3 regions of the Actinosynnema sp. NPDC050801 genome follow, and region 2 is predicted to be linked to each of the others. Evidence: riboswitches for the same ligand, from Rfam matches in the RefSeq annotation. Region 2 holds a riboswitch; each other region holds the start of a gene.
The links. Region 2 has a riboswitch for glycine ahead of gcvT (glycine cleavage system aminomethyltransferase GcvT). Riboswitches for the same ligand answer to the same signal wherever they lie in the genome.
Positions count from the first base shown of each region.

Region 1: another riboswitch for glycine. It lies ahead of gcvH (glycine cleavage system protein GcvH); the one in region 2 lies ahead of gcvT (glycine cleavage system aminomethyltransferase GcvT).
Region 3: another riboswitch for glycine. It lies ahead of gcvP (aminomethyl-transferring glycine dehydrogenase); the one in region 2 lies ahead of gcvT (glycine cleavage system aminomethyltransferase GcvT).

Region 1 is NZ_JBFAQZ010000016.1:166,138-170,998, forward strand. It holds gene AB0K14_RS29905 (hypothetical protein) at 1-318, shown strand, start outside; gene AB0K14_RS29910 (transcriptional regulator) at 311-625, shown strand; gene AB0K14_RS29915 (glutathione peroxidase) at 622-1,107, shown strand; gene AB0K14_RS29920 (L-serine ammonia-lyase) at 1,153-2,517, opposite strand; gene gcvH (glycine cleavage system protein GcvH) at 2,522-2,902, opposite strand; glycine riboswitch at 3,046-3,140, opposite strand; gene ald (alanine dehydrogenase) at 3,335-4,441, shown strand; gene AB0K14_RS29935 (hypothetical protein) at 4,790-4,861, shown strand, end outside.
Region 2 is NZ_JBFAQZ010000036.1:34,387-39,247, reverse strand. It holds gene glyA (serine hydroxymethyltransferase) at 1-708, opposite strand, end outside; gene gcvT (glycine cleavage system aminomethyltransferase GcvT) at 724-1,827, opposite strand; glycine riboswitch at 1,950-2,048, opposite strand; glycine riboswitch at 2,049-2,136, opposite strand; gene AB0K14_RS38885 (DUF3817 domain-containing protein) at 2,200-2,502, opposite strand; gene AB0K14_RS38880 (hypothetical protein) at 2,518-2,895, opposite strand; gene AB0K14_RS38875 (helix-turn-helix transcriptional regulator) at 3,006-3,494, opposite strand; gene AB0K14_RS38870 (hypothetical protein) at 3,696-3,857, opposite strand; gene AB0K14_RS38865 (CaiB/BaiF CoA-transferase family protein) at 4,277-4,861, opposite strand, start outside.
Region 3 is NZ_JBFAQZ010000014.1:204,095-208,955, forward strand. It holds gene gcvP (aminomethyl-transferring glycine dehydrogenase) at 1-2,754, opposite strand, end outside; glycine riboswitch at 2,908-2,998, opposite strand; gene AB0K14_RS28225 (MerR family transcriptional regulator) at 3,103-3,669, opposite strand; gene AB0K14_RS28230 (bifunctional nuclease family protein) at 4,409-4,861, opposite strand, start outside.

The sequences.
Region 1 (4,861 bases), on a different contig from region 2:
ACCGTGCTGTGGCACCGGGGCGCGCCGCGGGCGGTGACGTCGACGGCGGCCGTGCTCGGCACGGCGGTGCTCCAGCACGACCAGCCGGCGATCGCGCAGTTCATCGCGATCGGCCTGGGCCTGGTGGTGCTGGCGGCGCTGGAGCGCAGCACCCGGTTCACCACGATCACCGCCGCGTACCTCGTGGCGCTGTGCGTGTCGGCCGCGTTCACGCCGCTGGTGGTGTCCCAGCCCACCGCCTGGTCGCTGGGCAGCGTGGTCGTGCTGCCCGGGTCGGTGCTCCTCGTCGGCGGCTTGGTGGGCCTGCGGCGTGGCTGAGCACCCGACCGCGTCACTGGACGACGTGGTGCACCAGCGGCACCGGCTGGGCATCCTCACCGTGGCGGCGGAGGCGAAGCGGGTCGGGTTCGGCTACCTGCGGTCCACTTTGGAGCTGACGGCGGGCAACCTGTCGCGGCACATCGCCGTGCTGGAGCAGGCCGGCCTGGTGGCGGTGGAGAAGGACTACGACGGCAAGCGGCCGCGGACGTGGGTCGGCGTCACCCCGGCGGGACGTGCCGCGCTGGCGGTGGAGATGGCGGCCCTGCGTGCGCTGGTGGAGCGGCACGTAGCCTCGCAGGCATGAGCATCCACGACATCCCGCTGCACACCCTGTCCGGTGAGCCGTCGACCCTCGGCGCGTTGGCGGGCAAGGCGCTGCTGGTGGTGAACGTCGCCTCGAAGTGCGGTCTGACGCCGCAGTACCAGGGCTTGGAGCGGCTGCACGAGCGGTACGCGGCGCAGGGCTTCTCCGTGGTCGGGTTCCCGTGCAACCAGTTCGCCGGGCAGGAGCCGGGCACGGCGGAGGAGATCGCCACGTTCTGCTCCACCACGTACGGCGTGACGTTCCCGCTGTTCGAGAAGGTCGAGGTGAACGGCCCGTCCCGGCACCCGCTGTACGCCGAGCTGACGGCGTTCGCCGACACCGACGGCGCGGCGGGCGACGTGCAGTGGAACTTCGAGAAGTTCCTGCTCGCCCCCTCCGGCGAGGTCGTCGCCCGCTTCCGCCCGTCCACCGAGCCGGAGGACGAGGCGGTCGTGAAGGCGATCGAGTCCGTGCTGCCGTAGTCCGGCGCGCGGGAGGTGACCGACCGGCCACCTCCCGCGCCCGGATCAGCACTCGATGACGTTCACCGCGAGCCCGCCGCGCGCGGTCTCCTTGTATTTGACCTTCATGTCCTTGCCCGTCTCACGCATGGTCTTGATGACCTTGTCCAGCGACACGAAGTGCGAACCGTCGCCGCGCAACGCCATCCGCGCCGCCGTGATGGCCTTGATCGACGCCAGCGCGTTGCGCTCGATGCACGGGATCTGCACCAGCCCGCCGATCGGGTCGCAGGTCAGCCCGAGGTTGTGCTCCATCGCGATCTCGGCCGCGTTCTCGACCTGCTCGGGCGTGCCGCCCATCACCTCGGCCAGCCCGCCCGCCGCCATCGAGCAGGCAGAGCCGACCTCGCCCTGGCACCCCACCTCGGCGCCCGAGATCGACGCGTTCTCCTTGAACAGCACGCCGACCGCGCCCGCCGTCAGCAGGAACCGCACCACCCCGTCGTCGGACGCGCCGGGCACGAACCGCGAGTAGTAGTGCAGCACTGCCGGCACGATGCCGGCCGCGCCGTTGGTCGGCGCGGTCACCACCCGACCGCCGGCGGCGTTCTCCTCGTTCACCGCCAAGGCGAACAACGTCACCCAGTCCATCACCCGCAACGGGTCCGTGGCGTAGTGCTCGGCGGCCATCCGCTGCCGCATCTCGGCCGCGCGCCGCCGGACCTTCAGCCCACCGGGCAGCACGCCGTCCATGGTGCAGCCGCGCTCGACGCACGCCTGCATCACGTCCCAGATGTGCAGCAGCCCCGAACGCACCGAGGCCTCGTCACGCCAGGACAACTCGTTGGCCAGCATCACCTCGCTGATCGACAACCCGGTCTCGCGGCACCGCGCCAACAGCTCGTCACCGGTGCGGAACGGGTGCGCGAGCGGCGTCTCGTCGGCCTTGATCCGGTCGGTGCCGGTGGCCGTGTCGTCCACCACGAAGCCGCCGCCGACGGAGTAGTACACCGCCGAGTCGACCACGGCATCACCCGAGTGGGCGGTGAAGCTCATGCCGTTGGGGTGCAACGGCAACGACTTCCGCCGGTGCATCACCAGGTCGGGGTCCTCGCGGAACGCGATCTCCCGCACGCCGCCCAGCCGCAACCGCCCGGTGGCGCGGATCTCCGCCAACCGTCGCTCGGCCTCCGCCGGGTCGACGTCCTCCGGCCGGTGGCCCTCCAACCCGAGCATCACCGCCTTCGGGCTGCCGTGCCCGTGCCCGGTCGCGCCGAGCGACCCGAACAGCTCCACGTGCACGCGGTCGACGGACTCCAGCACCGGCCGCAGCCGGTCGGCGAACATCATGGCCGCGCGCATCGGACCGACGGTGTGCGAACTGGACGGTCCGATCCCCACGGAGAACAGGTCGAACACGCTGATCGCCATGACGTCAGTCCCCGGTCAGTTCCGCGTACTTGGCGGCGGTCAGCAACCCGGTCGCGTCGGTCACGGCCACCTTGAACAGCCAGCCGGCGCCGTACGGGTCGTTGTTGATCAACGACGGGTCGTCGGCGGCCGCGGTGTTGACCTCCACCACCTCGCCGCTGACCGGCGCGTACAGGTCGCTCACCGACTTGGTCGACTCCAGCTCGCCGCACACCTCGCCGGACGTGACCACGGCGCCGAGCGCGGGCAGCTCCACGAAGACGATGTCACCCAACGACTCCGCCGCGTACGACGTGATACCGACCGCCACGGGGTCCTGGGTACCCGGCGCCCAGTCCACCCACTCGTGCTCGGGCGTGTACAGCAGGTTGTCCGGAAAAGTCACGACAGCGCTCCCTTGGGCGAGGTCCGGATCCCCACTCTGTCCTGGGACCTGAGAGCTTCGCCGCGCCGGCGCGACGGCTGACCGTCGATCCGACCCGGCTTGCACCGTGGGTGCGCGCCGAGGGGCACGCTTTCCAGAGTCGCCTCACCCGAGCGGTTCTCGCTGCCTGAGAGTGTGCGGGGGACTTGCTCCTTCGGCGCCCCGGCACGCTCACCGAGGTCTCTCCCGCGCGGGTTCCGGCGCTCATCCTGCGCCGCGGCCGATGTTCAGTTGGTGGCCCGAACGCTAGGTGCCGAGGTCGACGGGTGTCAACGCGACCGCCGACTTGTTCGATCCGCACAACACCGCACCGGTCCGTTGGTGCCGGCGGCACGATGACACCGAAACCCCGTTACCGGACCTTTGGTGTAACAACGGCCGAAGGAGTCCACCGTGCGGATCGCAGTCCCCCGGGAGATCAAGAACCACGAGTACCGCGTCGCGCTGACCCCGGCGGGCGCCCACGAGCTGACGCAGCGCGGTCACGACGTGGTGGTCGAGACCGGTGCGGGCCTCGGATCGGCGATCACGGACGAGGAGTACCTGGCCGCCGGCGCCAAGGTGCTGGCCACGGCGGACGACGTGTGGGCCGAGGGCGACCTGGTGCTCAAGGTCAAGGAGCCGATCGCCGAGGAGTACCCGCGGCTGCGCAAGGGCCAGGTCCTGTTCACCTACCTGCACCTGGCCGCCGACCGACCGCTGACGCAGGCGTTGCTGGACTCCGGCACCACCGCGATCGCCTACGAGACCGTGCAGACCGCGAACGGCGCGCTGCCGCTGCTGGCGCCGATGTCCGAGGTCGCCGGCCGCCTCGCGCCGCAGGTGGGCGCGTTCGCGCTGATGAAGCCCTCCGGCGGCCGCGGCGTGCTGCCCGGCGGCGTGCCCGGTGTGCACCCGGCGCGCGTGGTGGTCATCGGCGGCGGCGTGGCGGGCCTGAACGCGGCCGCGATCGCCGTCGGCATGGGCGCGGACGTGCAGATCCTGGACACCAACGTGGACCGGTTGCGCCACATCGACGCCCTCTACCAGGGCCGCCTGCGCACCGTGACGTCCAACCGCTACTCGGTCGAGCAGGCCGTGCGCGAGGCCGACCTGGTGATCGGTGCGGTGCTGGTGCCCGGTGCGAAGGCGCCGAAGCTCGTGGGCAACGAGCTGGTGGCCGACATGAAGCCCGGCTCGGTGCTGGTGGACATCGCGATCGACCAGGGCGGCTGCTTCGCCGACTCGCGGCCGACCACGCACGCCGACCCGACCTACCATGTGCACGACTCGGTCTTCTACTGCGTGGCGAACATGCCCGGCGCGGTGCCGCGCACGTCGACCTACGCGCTGACCAACGTGACCCTGCCGCACGCCGTCGCGCTGGCCGACCAGGGCTGGGAAGCGGCGCTGCGCGCGGACGCGTCGCTGGCGCTCGGCCTGAACGCGCACGACGGCCTGCTGGCCAACCTGCCGGTGGCGCAGGCCCACGGGATGACCCACACGCCGCTCGACCTCTGAGGCGACCGCTCCGCCAAGTGCGAAGGGCCCCGCTCACGTGCTGTGAGCGGGGCCCTTCGACGATAAGACGGCCCGCTCAACCAGCCTGGGGGTCACTGGGAGCGGGCCGCGTCACCAATCTTAGCCGGGAACACGGCGCCGTGCCCAGTGACCCCACCGATCCGGACGACTTTTCGCCCGGCGGTGGCGACTCGCTGTGTGCGCGCTCAAGCAAACGAGTGAATTCACGTCGTAACAGGTAAGTCACGACGGCCCGGTGACCGATGCACAGGGCGGGAACTCCGCAGCTACGCAGCGGGGTCGTCCGCTCGCGCGGCGTCTGCCGCGCACCTGGCGATCGGAGCGCAGATGGCTGAGCCTGAGGGTTGGATCGACTGCCACGACCCGTTCGGACGGGACCGGTCGATGACCGTGCTCGTC
Region 2 (4,861 bases):
CGGGCCGCCGAGCGTCTTGTGCGTGGTCGTCGTCACGACGTGCGCGTGCGGCACCGGGCTCGGGTGCAGGCCCGTCGCCACGAGACCGGCGAAGTGCGCCATGTCCACCATCAGGTACGCGTCCACCGAGTCGGCGATCCGGCGGAACTCGGCGAAGTCGAGCTGACGCGGGTAGGCCGACCAGCCGGCCACGATCAGCTTCGGCTTGAACTCCGCGGCCAGCCGCTCGACCTCGGCCATGTCGACCCGGCCGTCGGACTCCGACACGTGGTAGGGCACCACGTTGTAGAGCTTGCCGGAGAAGTTGATCCGCATGCCGTGGGTGAGGTGGCCGCCGTGGGCGAGGTCGAGGCCCAGGATCGTGTCGCCCGGCTGGAGCAGGGCGAACATCGCGCACGCGTTGGCCTGCGCGCCCGAGTGCGGCTGCACGTTCGCGAAACCCGCGCCGAACAGGGCCTTGACCCGCTCGATCGCCAGCCGCTCGATCACGTCGACGTTCTCGCAGCCGCCGTAGTAGCGCCGGCCCGGGTAGCCCTCGGCGTACTTGTTCGTCAGCACCGACCCCTGAGCCTGGAGCACCGACACCGGCGTGAAGTTCTCGGAGGCGATCATCTCCAGCGTGCTCTGCTGCCGGTCGAGCTCGGCGGCGACGGCGTTCGCGACCTCCGGGTCGAACTCCGCGAGGGAGGTGTTGAAGTGCTCGGACATGTGTGTGGATCTCCCTTACGAGGTGCGCTTGTAGAAGGGCAGTGCGACGACTTCGACCGGCTCGTGCTTGCCGCGGACGTCGACCGACAGCGCCGTGCCGGGCTCGGTGCTGCCGACGGCCACGTACGCCATCGCCACCGAGTACCCCAGGGTCGGCGACAACGCGCCGCTGGTCACCTCGCCGATCGGGGCGCCCGCCGCGTCCAGCACCGGGTACCCGTGCCGGGGCGCGCGGCGCGAGGTGGTCTTGAGGCCGACGAGGACCTGGTCCACGCCCTGCTCGGACACGGCGGCCAGGGCGTCGCGGCCGACGAAGTCGCCCGGCTTGTCCAGCTTCACCACCCGACCGAGGTTCGCGTGGAACGGCGTGCGGTCGCGGCCGAGTTCGTTGCCGTACAGCGGCATGCCCGCCTCCAGCCGCAGCGTGTCGCGGCAGCCGAGGCCGGCGGGCTTGAGGTCGTGCGGGGCGCCCGCCTCCAGCAGGGCCTGCCACACGTGCGCGGCGTCGTCCGGCGCGACGAACAGCTCGAAGCCGTCCTCGCCGGTGTAGCCGGTGCGGGCGAGCAGGACCGGCTTGCCCGCCACCTCGGTCGGGTACGACGCGTAGTACTTGACCGTGCCCAGGTCGGTGGGCGTGAGGCCGGCGAGGATGGCGGTCGAGTTCGGCCCCTGCACGGCCAGCAGCGCGTAGTCGGTCGAGGCGTCCTCGACGGTGGTGTCGAAGCCCTTCGCCCGCTCGACCAGCGCCTCGTGCACGACGGCGGCGTTGGAGGCGTTGGCCACGACGAGGTACTCGACCTCGCCCGTGCGGTAGACGATGAGGTCGTCGATGACGCCGCCGTCGGCCTCGCAGATCATCGTGTAGCGCGCGCGGCCGACGCCGATCGCGGACGCGTGGCCGACCAGCGCGTGGTCTAGCGCGGCGCCCGCCTCCGGGCCGGTGAGCCGGATCTCACCCATGTGGGTCAGGTCGAACAGGCCCGCCGACGTGCGCACCGCGTGGTGCTCGGCCAGCTCGCTGTCGTAGCGCAGCGGCATCCGCCAGCCCGCGAAGTCGGTGAACATGGCCCCCAGCGCCTCGTGCTCGGCGTTCAGGGGCGTGCGGCGGCTTTCCATCAGGCGGAGACCTCCCTGGGTGCGGACGTGCCCGCGCGCCGACCGGTCGGGTCGGCCGCGGGCACGTCCGGGAACTTCACGGTCGAAAGGATGACACGGTCCATCGGAGACTCCTCGTCGAGTGAGCCTCCCCCTCTGCCATGAGCCTGAGAGCTTCGCCACCGGGTGAGGGCGGCTTGCACCGTGGGCGAGGCGCACCGGGTGCGCCTGCTTTCCAGAGTTGCCTTCGTCGGGCGGTACCTGTGCCTGAGAGATTCCGGGGAGGAGTTGCTCCTTCGGCGCCCTGGTGGGGGACTCTCCCGCGCGACATCGACGGCCGTGTTCAGTTGGTACCGCCAGACGCTAGGGGTGGGCGGCGGACGGGGTCAACCCCGCTCACAGGCTCTTCTCGGCCCGGACGCTCTCGACCACCCTGCGCTCGGCGTAGAACGACACGAACGGGATCGTGCCCGCGAGCAGCACCAGGGCGGTGCCCTTGATCGACCAGCGCGCCTTGAGCGCCAGGTCGACGGTGAGCACCAGGTACACCGCGTACAGGAAACCGTGGACGGGGCCGACGACCTGCATCATGCCCTCGTTGCCGCCCGCGTACTTGGCGATCATCGCGACCACGAGCAGCAGCAGGCCGACACCGACCACGTAAGCCATGAACCGGAACCTGGTCAACGCGCCGCTCATCGCCCTACCTTCGCTTCACCGCTGGTCCCGCGCGTGGAGTTCGGCGAGCATGCGGTTGTAGGCCGCGAGCTCTTCGTCCTCGTCGTCCGGCGCGGGCGCTCTGACGGGCTCAACGGTAACGACCGGTCGCGGCGGCGCGGCCACCGGCTCCGGGACGGCGCCGTCAGCGGCCTCGGCCTTGCGGCGCGCGTCCAGCCTGCGGATGCGCCACACCATGAACGCCGGGAAGAGGCCGAACAGCGGCCACTGGAAGACGTAACCCAGGTTCTGGAACGTGCCGCCGGCCTCGGAGAACCGCTCCCACTGCCAGTAGGCCAGGCCGCAGCACACGACCAGCGACGCCAGGCAGGCGGCCGCGATCGCGAGCCGCTTGGGAGTGATGAGGCCTCGCACGCCTCAAGAGTACTTCGTGCATCCCCCGGGGCTGGGGCTCCCCGCGCAGGAGCCCGCCCCTCACGGTGAGGGCCCCTCGACCACAGGAGCCCGCCCCGACTCGTCGGAACCTAAGCGACGCCGTCCCGGCGTTGCCTCTGCAGCCTGGCCACGCACCAGGCCGCCGCGCTACCCCGACGCAGGTGCTGGAGCACCGTCATCGGGCCGAGGCGACGACCGAGGTCGGCGGGCGTGAGCCCGGCCGCCCGGTAGTCCAGAGCGCGCTGGTCCAGCGGGCTGATGCCCGCGTCCCACCACTGCTCCGCCTCGGACAGGTCGCCCACCAGCTGCCAGTAGCTGGCGGCGGCCGCGAGCAGAGCCTCGGGCACCTCGGGCGCCCGCTTCCGCATCGCCGTCACGTACGCCGGATCCGCGGACTCGACCTTCACCAGGCCGCGGGGACCGCCATTCGCCCGCTGCACGGGGATCCCCGGCGCGGACGGCGGGGCTTCCGCGAGCCACGCGTCCTTGATCCGGTTCACCTCCTGCAGCTCGGCGTCGTCCGAGCGCTCAGCCGCCCACTGCCGCAGCAGCTCGTCGACTCCGGAGTCCTCGACCATTCTGCCTCCTCGTCGGTCGAAGATCAGCCAATGCGACGCACCGTATTAGCGGGTACCGACAACCGCTAGACCCTGGATTGTCCAAAACCCTGTTACCAGGGCGTTATAGCCCTCATTCCACCCGTACGGTGCAACGTTCAGGGCGTGCGGTCACCGATCGTGACCGCATTGAGCGGAGTTCGACGAGGTCGGGCGGGCGTCTCAGGCGAAGAGGCTGCGGACGAAGGTGATGATCGACTCCGCGCCCGACTGGAGCCACCCGAGCGCGGTGCGCACCGCTTCGGCGGACTCGTTCGGCTGGGTGATCAGGAGGAACAGCACCAGCGCGACCGCCGCCAGCGTCACCACCTTCTTGACGTTCACTGATCGGTCTCCGTCCGTATCACAGGGCAGGGCGGCCGGGTGCCGCTCCGGGCGTGTCAACCGACATGGTCCCCCATTCACCCGGATGATGACGATCGAACCCGCCGTCGTCGCCCGACCGGTCGCCGATCAACCACGCAACCACGCCTGAGCAGGCCCTGGTGTCACCCGATCGGACGATCAAGGGGACCCATGGCCCCGCCGATCACCAAGGTACGGGCACTCGCCCACCCCCCTCGCACGAACACCGAGGTGCAGCGACACCGTCCTACCCCCACAGCCCATCACACGAATGCGCCGGCGCACGCACTGTCCGTGACAAAGGCCGATGGCGGCTGCCACTCATTTCCGATACCCCTTCAGGTGATTTCCCGCGCCCTTTTTCCGCCCGATCCGGCGGCGCGGGAAGTGAGCGGGGTTCAGCCGATCACCCCGGACCGCCGCAGCCCGGCGATCTCGTCCTCGCCCAACCCCAGCTCGCCCAGCACCTCGGCGGTGTGCTCGCCCGGGGTGGGCGGCGGGCTCGGCGTCGCGGCGGGCGTCCGCTCGAACCGCGGCGCGGGCGCGGGCTGGGCCAGGCCTCCCACCTCGACGAACGTGCCCCGACGCGCGTTGTGCCCGTACCCCGGCGCCTCGCCGGGTGCCAGCACCGGCGCCAGGCACGCGTCCGTGCCCTCCGCCAGCGCCGCCCACTCGTCACGGGTGCGGGTGGCCACCGCCGCCGCGATGCGGGCCCGCAGCTCCGGCCAGTTCGCCGGGTCGTGCCGGGACGGCAGTCGTGCGTCGGCCAGCCCGAGCACCACCAGCAGCTCGGCGTAGAACTTCTCCTCCAACGCCCCGATGCCGACGAACCTGCCGTCGGCCGCCTCGTAGACGTCGTAGAACGGCGCCCCGCCGTCGAGCAGGTTCGTCCCGCGCCCGCCGGGCCACGCCCCGACCGACGACATCCCGTGCAGGAACGTGGTCAGCAGCGCGGCGCCGTCGACCATCGCCGCGTCCACCAC
Region 3 (4,861 bases), on a different contig from region 2:
GTACGGGTGGTTCCACTCGGTCGCGATCGACGCCGCCGTGTGCGGCGCGTTGCGCAGCGGGTTGTCGTCCGCCGGCCACTCGCCCGAACCGACGCGGTCGATCTCGTGCCGGATCGCGATCATCGCGTCGATGAACCGGTCGATCTCCGCCAGGTCCTCGCTCTCCGTCGGCTCCACCATGAGCGTGCCCGCCACCGGGAACGACATGGTCGGCGCGTGCAGCCCGTAGTCGGCCAACCGCTTCGCCACGTCGTCCACCGTCACACCGGTCGCCTTGGTGATCGGCCGCAGGTCGAGGATGCACTCGTGGGCCACGAAACCGCCCTCGCCGGTGTAGAGCACCGGGAAGTGCTCGTCCAACCGCCGCGCCACGTAGTTCGCCGCCGCCACCGCCGTCAACGTCGCCCGCCGCAGGCCGTCCGCGCCCATCATCCGCACGTACGCCCACGAGATCGGCAGGATCGACGCCGAACCCCACGGCGCGGCGCTGATCGGCCCGACACCGGTCGCCGGGCCGGCCGTCGGCTGCAACGGGTGGTTGGGCAGGAACGGCGCCAGGTGCGAGCGCACGCCGATCGGCCCGACACCGGGACCACCGCCGCCGTGCGGGATGCAGAACGTCTTGTGCAGGTTCAGGTGCGACACGTCCGACCCGAACTTGCCGTACTGCGCGAGCCCGATCAACGCGTTGAGGTTCGCGCCGTCGACGTACACCTGGCCGCCCGCGTCGTGCACCAACCCGCACACCTCGCGCACGGTGTCCTCGTACACCCCGTGCGTGGACGGGTAGGTGATCATGATCGCGGCCAGCGCGTCGCGGTGCGCGTCGATCGTCGACCGCAGGTGCTCGACGTCCACGTTGCCGTGGTCGTCGCACTTGACGACCACCACCCGCATCCCGGCCATCACGGCGGACGCGGCGTTGGTGCCGTGCGCGCTGGACGGGATCAGGCACACGTCGCGGTGCGCGTCGCCGTTGGCGCGGTGGTAGGCGCGGATCGCGAGCAGGCCCGCGAACTCGCCCTGGCTGCCCGCGTTGGGCTGCAACGACACCGCGTCGTACCCGGTGATCTCGGCCATCCACCGCTCCAGGTCACCGACGATGGCCAGCAGCCCCTCGGCGTCGGACGCGGGCGCGAACGGGTGCAGGTCGGCGAACTCCGGCCACGTGATCGGCTCCATCTCGGCCGTGGCGTTGAGCTTCATCGTGCACGAGCCCAGCGGGATCATGCTGCGGTCCAGCGCCACGTCCTTGTCCGACAACGCCCGCAGGTAGCGCAGCAACGCGGTCTCGGAGCGGTGCGCGTGGAACACCGGGTGGGTCAGGTAGTCGCTGGTGCGTCGCAGGTCGGCGGGGATGCCGTCGGCGGTGTCGGCGTCCAGGCCGTCCACGTCGGAGACGGTCACGCCGAACGCCTTCCACACCAGTTCCAGGTGGTCGCGCGTGGTGGTCTCGTCGCACGCGATCGACACCACGTCGGCGTCGACCTGCCACAGGTTCACGCCGAGGTCGCGCGCGGCGGACACGACGTCGGCGGCACGGCCCTCGACCCGCGCGCGCACGGTGTCGAAGAACTCGCCGTGCACGATCTCGACGCCGCCCTCCAACAGGCCCCCGGCCAGCACGGTCGCCATCCGGTGGGCGCGGGTCGCGATCGCCTTCAGCCCGTCCGGACCGTGGTACACCGCGTACATCGAGGCGATCACCGCGAGGAGCACCTGCGCGGTGCAGATGTTGCTGGTCGCCTTCTCCCGGCGGATGTGCTGCTCGCGCGTCTGCAACGCGAGGCGGTAGGCCAGGGAGCCGTCCGCGTCGACGGACACGCCGACGAGCCGTCCGGGCAGCTGCCGCTCCAGGCCCTGGCGCACCGCCATGTAACCGGCGTGCGGCCCACCGAACCCGATCGGCACGCCGAACCGCTGGGTCGTGCCCACGACGACGTCCGCGCCGATCTCGCCGGGCGGGCGCAGCAGCGTCAGCGACAGCAGGTCGGCGGCGACCACGGCCATCGCGCCGGCCTTGTGGATCTCCTCGATCACGGCCTGGTGGTCGCGGACCACGCCGGACGCGCCCGGGTAGGACAGCAGCACGCCGAAGAAGTCGCCGCCGAGGCCGAGCCCTTCGATGCCCTGCGACAGGTCGGCGGTGACGATCTCGATGCCCAGCGGCTCGGCGCGGGTCTCGATGACGGCCAGCGTCTGCGGCAGCGTGTCCGCGTCCACCACGAACTTGCCCGACTTGGACCGGCCCGCGCGGCGGACCAGCGTCATGGCCTCCGCGGCGGCGGTGGACTCGTCCAGCATCGAGGCGTTGGCCAGCGGCAGGCCGGTCAGGTCGCCGACCATGGTCTGGAAGTTGAGCAGGGCTTCGAGGCGGCCCTGGGAGATCTCCGGCTGGTACGGCGTGTAGGCGGTGTACCAGGCGGGGCTCTCCAGCACGTTGCGGCGGATCACCGGCGGCGTGGTGGTGCCGTAGTAGCCGAGCCCGATCATCTGCGTCATCGGGCGGTTGCGCGCGGCCAGGGCGCGCAGCTCGGCCAGCGACTCGGTCTCGGTGGCGGGCGCGGGCAGGTCCAGCACCAGGTCGCGCTCGCGGATCGACTCGGGGACGGCGTGCTGCGCCAGTTCCTCCAGGGAGCCGACACCGATGACGTCGAGGATGCGGGCCAGCTCCGCGGGCCGCGGGCCCACGTGCCGGTCGGCGAACGGGGTGCCGTGCTCGAGTGCGGCGAGGGGGATGCGGTCCTGCGTCATCGGGGCTGCCTCCAGGGCTCCGGACAGACTTCTGCCGTTGCCCTCCCCCTCTGTCTTCTGCCCGTCGGCGGGCGCCTGAGAGCTTCACCCGGCTGTCGGGCTTGCACCGTCGGCGGGGTCGGCCGGTGTGCCCGACCCGCTTTCCAGAGGCGTCTCACCCGCACGGTCCTTGCGCCTGAGAGGTTCCGGGGAGGATTTGCTCCTTCGGCGCCGAGACGGGCTCGGACTCTCCCGCACGGGATAAAGCGACTACGCGCGAAATCGTACCCGGCGGACGTGCCCGGGGTACCACCGGCGCGACGTGGATCTCAGTGCGCCGCAGCAGGTCCGCCGGCCGTCGCGCCCGGATCAGCCGATGGCCCGGGTGCGACGGCGGCGGGACAGCTCGTCGTCGGCCGGTTCCACGATCTCGCCGCCGTCGGCGCGTTCGGCGGGGAAGTCGTGGATCGTGCCGCTGATCTCCCGCATCGCGCCGCTGACCGCGATGCCGAACACCCCCTGGCCGCCCTGCAGCAGGTCGACGACCTCCTCCGGCGAGGTGCACTCGTAGACCGTGGTGCCGTCGCTGAACAGCGTGATCCGGGCCAGGTCCTGCACGCCGCGGCGGCGCAGGTGGTCGACCGCGGCCCGGATGTTCTGCAGCGAGACGCCGGTGTCCAGGAGTCTCTTGACGACCTTGAGGACCAGGATGTCCTTGAACGAGTAGAGCCGCTGGCTGCCTGAGCCGTGGGCACTCCTTATGGTCGGGTTGACCAATCCGGTGCGCGCCCAGTAGTCCAGCTGGCGGTAGGTGATGCCCGCGATCTGGCACGCGGCGGGGCCGCGGTACCCGACCAGTTCGTCCGGCAGCGAGGAGTCCGGGAACAGTTCACCCTGTTCTCCGGATCCGGCCCGGATGGGCGCTTCCTCGACCACGCCTGCCTCCCCTCGGTCCGGTCACGACGACCGGCGACCAACGTGAAGCCGCCGCGGTGTCCGAATCACACCGTGGCAATTCACCTGAGTTCGACGGTAAGACCGCCTAGGGGGCAGGTCAACGCGACGCGCTGGGCGTGTCTGACCTCAAGGTCAGGTTGAGGTTGAGAGAGTCGCCCGTTGTAAGCCATTCGGGTGACGTTTAGTGATCGTTTAGTTCAGCAACGTTGACGTTGTGTAACCCGACCACGCGACACCCGAAAGTGGGACGCGTGGTTGATCAGTCACGCACCGCACACGCCTACGGGAAGCCGTTCACGGCCCGCGGCCGACGTCGCGCCCCTTCGCGGGTGTCGGGTCTTGTCAAGCACCCGACCCGCTTGTCCACCCTCGGCCGGCCGAAATCGTCGGTGCGTGCCGGCAAGATGAAGAACAGGGATCCCCCGGGCGGGGACCCCTGCGGAAGCGCGGACGGGCCGAACGAACAGCCGGACGGAACGGACGAACCAGGACGAGCCGGGAACCGGCGGCGCCAGGACGCGGACGACAACCGGCGGCGCAGGAGGCGGACGACAGCCGGGTCCAGGACGCGGACGGCAGCCGACGGCGCCAAGGATCGGACGACAGCCGGCGGCCAGGACGCGGACACGGCCCGCAACCGCACCGGGTAACGAACGTCGCCGGACCGCTGACTCGGGCGGGCACCGGCGAACGCGGTGGAACGACGAGACGGCTCGGGCTACGTGTCCGCGCCGCGGAAGTCCTCCGGCGACACGGAGTCGAGGAACTCGCGGAACTTCTCGACCTCGTCCTCCTGCTCGTCCGGGATGATGAGACCGGCCTCCGCCAGCACCGACTCCTCGGCGTGGATCGGCACACCGATCCGCAACGCCAGCGCCACCGAGTCGCTCGGCCGCGCCGACACCCGGATGTCACCGTCGAACACGAGTTCCGCGAAGTACGTGCCCTCTTGCAGGTCGGTGATCCGCACCTGCTCCAGTTGTCGGCCGAGCGCCCCGATGACGTCCTTGAGCAGGTCGTGCGTCAACGGCCGGGCAGGACGGACACCTTGCTGCTCCAACGCGATCGCCGTGGCCTCGACCGATCCGATCCAGATCGGCAGGTACCGTTCGCCCTCGGTTTCGCGCAGCAGCAGGATCGGCTGGTTGGCGGGCAGTTCCACCCGCACGCC